DNA from 3 places in the Streptosporangium sp. NPDC049644 genome. Region 1 is predicted to be linked to each of the others. Evidence: riboswitches for the same ligand, from Rfam matches in the RefSeq annotation. Region 1 holds a riboswitch; each other region holds the start of a gene.
The links. Region 1 has a riboswitch for cyclic di-AMP ahead of AB0J58_RS18025 (hypothetical protein). Riboswitches for the same ligand answer to the same signal wherever they lie in the genome.
Positions count from the first base shown of each region.

Region 2: it holds a riboswitch for cyclic di-AMP, as region 1 does, so the genes downstream of both, AB0J58_RS23205 (hypothetical protein) here and AB0J58_RS18025 (hypothetical protein) in region 1, are expected to answer to the same signal.
Region 3: it holds a riboswitch for cyclic di-AMP, as region 1 does, so the genes downstream of both, AB0J58_RS29280 (NlpC/P60 family protein) here and AB0J58_RS18025 (hypothetical protein) in region 1, are expected to answer to the same signal.

Region 1 is NZ_JBFAOJ010000028.1:8,815-11,070, forward strand. Features, by position in the region: gene AB0J58_RS18020 (hypothetical protein) at 1-62, shown strand, start outside; gene AB0J58_RS18025 (hypothetical protein) at 190-1,158, opposite strand; cyclic di-AMP (ydaO/yuaA leader) riboswitch at 1,390-1,540, opposite strand; gene AB0J58_RS18030 (DUF4253 domain-containing protein) at 1,892-2,256, opposite strand, start outside.
Region 2 is NZ_JBFAOJ010000042.1:10,968-13,223, forward strand. Features, by position in the region: gene galT (galactose-1-phosphate uridylyltransferase) at 1-822, shown strand, start outside; cyclic di-AMP (ydaO/yuaA leader) riboswitch at 895-1,031, shown strand; gene AB0J58_RS23205 (hypothetical protein) at 1,035-2,009, shown strand; gene AB0J58_RS23210 (VWA domain-containing protein) at 2,055-2,256, opposite strand, start outside.
Region 3 is NZ_JBFAOJ010000063.1:970-3,225, forward strand. Features, by position in the region: gene AB0J58_RS29275 (LuxR C-terminal-related transcriptional regulator) at 1-180, shown strand, start outside; gene AB0J58_RS29280 (NlpC/P60 family protein) at 372-1,334, opposite strand; cyclic di-AMP (ydaO/yuaA leader) riboswitch at 1,427-1,574, opposite strand; gene AB0J58_RS29285 (amino-acid N-acetyltransferase) at 1,911-2,256, shown strand, end outside.

The DNA.
Region 1 (2,256 bases):
GGGCCAACCTCGCGCTCGCGCGGCACATCCTGCGCGGCATCGAGGAGAAACTCGAGATCTGATCCTGTCGAGGCCCGTGCCCTTCCGGAAGGGCACGGGCCTCGACAGGAGCTCACCGCCCGGACGTCACCCCGGCGGTGAGCTCATCGACCGCGTCGGTGCGGGGTGGGCCGGAGATCGCGCCGGGCCTCAGCTCTCCTCGGCGACCGCCCTGCGGCGGAGACGGCCGGCGACCAGGTAGGTGCCGCCGCCCGCGGCGAGCACTCCCGCCAGGGCCAGGGAGGCGGCCGTGGAGGGACCGGTCGAGGTCTCGGCCGCCACCGGGGCGTTGGCGCCCAGGTCCCGGACCCCCTGCTCGGCGGCCCCGGCGGTGCCGGACAGGGCGAGCGGCTTGGCGGCGATGATCGCCTCGGGCGCGGTGAGGGGCTCGGACATGATCTTGGGCTTGGCGAACGTCTGGATCGCCTGCTGGGTCTTCACGGACTTCTTGGACTGCTCGGCCTTGACCAGGGCCGTCTGCGGGGGCTTCGCCGGGTTCGCGTCCCGGTAACGCCAGGCACCGGTGGAGAACGCCACGGGGTGGTTCTTCTTGCCCACGCCGTCCCCCCACTTGGTGACCACGTACTTGACGTCGATGTGGCCCATGCCGCCGTTGCCGTCCACGCCGAGCGTGGCGGGGTTGAACCGGCCGCCGGTCAGGTCGGCGAAGGTCTTGGCGTCGAGGTCGATCATGACGCCCGAATTGGAGGGCACGCCGGGACCGCGGTCACCGACGAAGAACTTGGCCTTCTTGCCCTTGTAGACGACGTAGCCCTCGGTGAACAGGGGCCAGCTCGGGCTGGCGATCATGCCCTTCTGCATCGGCTTGCCACTGGCCGGCAGACCGGTGTCGCCGGCCCTGCCCGAGGAGTCGTCCCAGAAGTAGGAGGCCCTGGTCGAGCCCTGGAGGAGCACGACCCCGTTGGCGACCGGCTCGGTGTCCGCTCCGGGGGAGGCGACGGAGGCGGGGGCGGCGGCCGCGGGGGAGGCGGGCAGCGCGGAGACGACGCCGCCGGAGACGAGCAGGCCGGCCCCGACGAGGGCGGCGGTGGCGAGGCGGTTCTGGTACGGGAGGCTCTTGGGCAGGCCGTTCTCGGGCAGGCCGAAAGGAAGACGCATGAAGAATGGGCTCTTTCGCGAGGGAACGGGACAACCAGCTGCGACACACGGCAAGAGGTGCACTGGCGGGGACGCGCTCTTCGGAAAAGTGGCGTGGCGAGATCAGCGGGTCGTCACGCGGAGCACGGTCCAGACGCCGCGATCAGGCGCGGCGTAGGAAAGGACGAGGTTCAGGTGGTCGGCACGGGCAGGGCGGGCACCGACGTGGTGACGCGGTGATCCATGAGGGGGATCTCCTCTCCAGCTCGTCTACCGGGTTAGCTGACGGGTTCGGGCGGTGGAGTTGCCCTACCGCCGCACGTTCGCAGCGGATTCACCCCAGGAAAGTGGTTCCCCGGTTCCCTGGCCCCTGGGGGCCGGTGGGATTCGACGTCGGCCGGCCGCTCCCTCTTGTGAAGGGCAGGTCGCCAACCGATATCCGTGGACACTACCTGCCGAAATCGGACAAAGCAAAGCAAATGCCATGAAAACCCCAGAAGATCTACCTGCAAGCTTCAAGAAAGCCCCACCGGAGACCCCGTCCCACCAACAGTCGCCCTACCAGCGAGAACGTCTTGCCGATCCCGGGTTTCGCCCCCGAGCCCCGCATCCGAGGCCTTTCCGCGCCCGCGGGGAGCCCGGTCGCCCGAAGGTCGTCCACACTCGAAGCCCTTTCACGCCCGGAGGGACCACCTCCGAGGTGGACCACCGCCAAAGACGCGCGTCGCCGGAAGCCGCGCCTCCGGGGGCGAACTCAGTCCCACCAGAACGACCAGGCGTTCCTGCCCTTGATCTGCTCGGCGTAGTCGACGAGGGTCCCCGCGCCCTGGATGATGCTGTCCGGGCAGAACGTCCAGTGCTCCGCGGCGACGTGCAGGGCGTGCTCCGAGGTCGTCGGGGGCGCGGCGACGCTGAGGTCGAGGGTGTTGAACCCCATCCCGACCAGCCGCACCCCGAACCTGTCCTCCCAGCTCCGCACCACCGCCGCGAGCGGGACCATCCACTCGTTGTGGTTCAGGGCGCCCTGCCAGCCCATCACGGCGAGGGCGTCGGCCCCGCGCTCGACCGCGACGAGCCCGAGCGGGGTCCGGCGCTCGGCCACCAGGCCGGCGTACCAGT
Region 2 (2,256 bases), on a different contig from region 1:
GCCTACGACGTGGCGGTCTTCGAGAACAGGTTCCCCTCGTTCTCCACCCGTCTGGGGGACTATCAGCAGGTCGGCGGGTTGAGTGAGGTCCGCCCCGGGATCGGCCGCTGTGAGGTGGTCTGCTTCACCGCCGAGCACGACTCCTCGTTCGCGATGCTCCCCCCCGAGCAGGTGGAGCTGGTCATGGAGGCCTGGATCGACCGTACGGCGGAGTTGTCGGCGATGCCGGGCGTGGAGCAGGTGTTCTGCTTCGAGAACCGGGGAGCCGAGATCGGCATCACCCTGCTCCACCCGCACGGCCAGATCTACGCGTACCCCTACGTGACCCCGCGCACCAGGCTGACCCTCGGGGCGGCCGGGCGGCACCGGGAGCGGACCGGCGGCAACCTGTTCGCCGACGTGCTCGCCGCGGAGCGGGAGGCCGGGATCCGGGTGGTGGCCTCGAACGAGCACTGGACGGCGTTCGTCCCGGCCGCGGCCCGCTGGCCGGTGGAGGTCCACCTCTACCCCCACCGGCAGGTCCCCGATCTGGTCGGCCTGGAGCCCGCGGAGCGCGCGGCGTTCGGACCGCTCTACACCGACGTGCTCCGCCGCCTCGACGGACTGTTCGGCGTGCCGATGCCCTACATCGCGGCCTGGCACCAGGCGCCGGTCAACACCGGTCGTGACCTGTCGTACGCGCACATGGAGCTGTTCAGCATCCGCCGCGCGCCGAACAAGCTGAAATATCTCGCCGGCTCCGAGTCGGCCATGGGCGCCTTCGTGAACGACGTGCTGCCCGAGGAGGCAGCACACCTTCTGCGCTCTGTTGTCACGAACTGATCACCAATTGGTCTCGTCTTGAAGTCGCGTGACCCTCTGTTTACCACTACTATCCTTCCCACATCGGCTGCAACAGCCGATATGCCTAATCCCAGGCGCATCGCCCGGGAGCCGGGGAACCACCGCACCTGGGGTGAAACCACTTCGGTGGAAGGGCGTTCTCCAGCCCGAACCCGTCAGCTAACCCGGTAGGCGGAAGGAGAGGAGAGTTCGTGGCGGCCCCGTCCCCCACGTTCCGTCGGCATGCGGCTCTGGCCCTTTGTGCGAGCCTGATCGCCACGTTCACCCTCGGCGCCCCCACCGCGGGAAGCGCGGAGCCCAAGCCGACCGAGGCCAAGCTCCGCGCCGAGCTGGCCAAACTCGGCAAGAAGGTCGACTCGCTGATCGAGGCCTACGCGGCCAAGCGCGAGTCCCTCAAGAAGGCGCAGAAGGCCGAGGCCGTCGCCAAGCAGAACCTGGCCAGGGCCGAGGACCTCTACGCCAGGGCGGAGAAGCAGGTCGACTCCATAGTCCAGCTCCGTTACCAGAGCAGCACCGGCGGCCTGCCCGCGCTGCTGTTCGCCGACGACATGGGGGGAGCCGCGGTGATGGAGCAGCTCACCGCCCAGCAGAGCGCCCACCTGCAGGGTTTCGCCGAGAGCCTCGAACGCAGGAAGAGGGCGACCGAGACGGCCGCCAAGCTCACCGACGACATCGGTGAGGAGGCCAGAGAGATGCAGACCCAGCGCGACGAGGTCGAAGACGTGATCAAGGACATCAAGAACAAGCTCGACCAGCTCGCCCCCGTCGGCTCCGGGCGCCGCGCCGACGGCAGCTGGGCCCCGCAACTCCCCACCGGCGCCGACAACATCACCGACCGGACCCGGATCATGCGTGAGGCCGTCAAGAGACGCTTCGACCTCCCGTACTCGGTCGGTTGCTACCGGTCCGCGAACGACGGCGGCGAGCACCCCCTCGGCCGCGCCTGCGACTTCATGATGAGCACCGGCGGCACGATGCCCTCGGCCGCCAATCTCCGGCTCGGCGACGAGATCGCCGCCTGGGCCATCAAGAACAAGGCCAAGCTCGGGGTGAAGTACGTGATCTGGCGCCAGCGCATCAACCACGGCTCCGGCTGGAGAACCATGTCCAACCGCGGCGGCATCACCGCCAACCACTACGACCACCCGCACATCTCGATGTACTAGCGCCGTCCCCGCGGGGGCCGCTGAGGCGTTGCGGCCACGGGTACGTCAGCGGGTCGGTGTCCGGGGGCGATTCCACCAGAGGGAGAGGGACAGGGCCGCGGTGACGAGGGCGGCGCCCCCGGCGGCGAAGGCGGGGGCGGTGTCGACCTGTTGCCGGATGACGGTGAAGCTGCCGGGGAGGGCGTCGAGGGCGCTCTGGAGCTGGTCGGCGTTCTCAGCGCGGTGGTAGGAGCCGCCGGTGGTCTGG
Region 3 (2,256 bases), on a different contig from region 1:
GACGACGACCTCGTGCTGCTGGCTGAACTCGCCAAGGGTGTCACCGTCGACAGGGTGGGCCGCCGCCTCGATATCAGCGGCCGGACCGTCAGGCGCAGGCTCAGAGGCATCTGCGACCGCATCGGTGTCGCCACGGCGATCGAGGCCGTGGCCTGGGCGGCCCGCCGCCGCCTGATCTAGGCCCTTCCCTTGGGGCTTCGCCCACTGCGGTCGGGTGGCGTCTCGCCGCGTTGTCGTCGGCCACCGCACCCGCGGGGCACGAGTCCCGGGGGCGCGACTCCGGGGAGCACCGCCCGACCGGCCCTCGGCAGGGCAGGGTTCGCCGGGCAGGAGCGGGCGCGCTCCTGCCGAGGGCCGGTCGGCTCGGCCGCTCAGTCGGCGATCCGCACCCCGCCGGCGAAGGGCCGGTTGTCGATCGTGGCGATGTGGATGACGTCACCCGTCCGGGGCGCGTGGACCATCAGGCCCGCGCCGATGTAGATCCCGACGTGGTGCAGGTCGCTGTAGAAGAAGACCAGGTCGCCTGGGCGCAGATCGTTTCTGGAGATGTGGGTGCCCGCGGTCCACTGGTTGCCGGTGTAGTGCGGCAGGCTGATGCCGACCTTCTGGTAGGCCCACATGACCAGCCCGGAGCAGTCGAAGGAGTTGGGGCCCTCGGCGCCCCAGACGTACGGCTTGAGTTGCTGGGTGAGCGCCCAGCGGGCCGCCTCCGCCGCCTTGCCGCTGCCCACGATGGGCACGTCGACCTTCACCCGGGCACCCCTGTTGCTGACGGCCCTGGTGCGCACCTCGCTGAACAGGTCGCTCTCGACCCGCGCGACCAGTCGCTCGATCTTGCTGCGCTTGCCATCGATCTCCTCCAGGAGCGCCTTGACCTCCGAGGTCCTCGCCTTGGCGCTGGCCTGTGCCCGCTCGGCGGCCTCGATCGCCCGGCCGACCTGGGCGACCTCCTCACTCTGTTGCTGCTGGAGGGCGTAGTTGGTGGTGGCCTGGTCGAGGAAGGTGTCGGGGTCGGTCGCCTGGGTGAAGGCGAGTCCGGAGTTCAGGCCGCCGGACATGTAGTTGCTCTGCGCGAGGAGGGTGGCCTTGGTGCGCCGGGTCGCGAGCTCCGACTCGCTCGTCGCGAGGGTCTTCTTGGCACTTTCCGCGGCTCGCTGGGCCTGCTTGAGCCTGACCCGTTCGCCGTTGTACTGCTCGGCGAGCGTGCCGATCTCCTCGTGCAGCTTCTCGGCCTGCTTGGCCAGTTGCTGGAGGCTGGGCTCGGGATCCGCCGTGGCCGAGACCAGGGGGGTGCCGAGGGTCATGATGGCGAACGCCAGGCCGATGACCGCCATGCGGCGACTCCGCCTCCGCGGCGCGCGTTCTCGACAGCGGGCGTCGCCGCCCGCGTGCTCTCCTGCGCGGTCGCGCATGCGCTTCACCAACGGGCTCCTCTCCTCGGCCGCCTACCGGGTTAGCTGACGGGTTCGGGCCGGAGGCAGCCCTACCGGGTGCGCCGGTGGCACTCGGATTCACCCCGAAGGACGTGGTGGGTCCCCGGTTCCCCTGGTCGGGAGATTCGGCGGGTCAGGCTTTTTACGTCTCTGACATCGAGCACGGAGATTAGTGCACTCGTGGTTCCTGCTCAACCAGAACTGCGAACTCAGTAGAGGTTTCGCAACTGAAATGTCACGGAAAGATCACATGGCAATATGATCAACATGGCCATTACGCTGCCTTTGCCTTCCTCGCGGTGGTCCCGGCGCGGGTCTTCCCTGGTCCGGGACCGTGCCAAAGATGAGCTGCGACACATCGGAGGCGTCGTGCGCCCAGCGTGGTAAACCAACTACCAAGGGTCATGTGATGCCTTCGGGGCCGGAGTTAAGGATGAGCCGTAATTGAAGGCCGGAGAGGACGTACGCTGATCGGTCATGGAGCAGCTTGCGGAGCATTCTCCCGTGCCGTTCGCGAACCCCGGGAAAGAAGGGGAGCGGCGAACCGGATCCGAGGGAGAGGGGCGGGAATCACCCGCTCCCGGCGTCACCCCGGCGGTCACGGTCCGTCGCGCCCGCACCCCGGACGTCCGCGCCATCAGGCGGCTCGTCGACACCTACGGTGGAGCCGGCCCGCGCCTGCTGGAGAAGGCCACCGTCACCCTGTACGAGGACATCCAGGAGTTCTGGGTCGCGACCGACGCTGAGGGGATGATCCTCGGTTGCGGGGCGCTCCATGTCCTCTGGGAGGATCTTGCCGAGATCCGGACCGTTGCCGTCGATC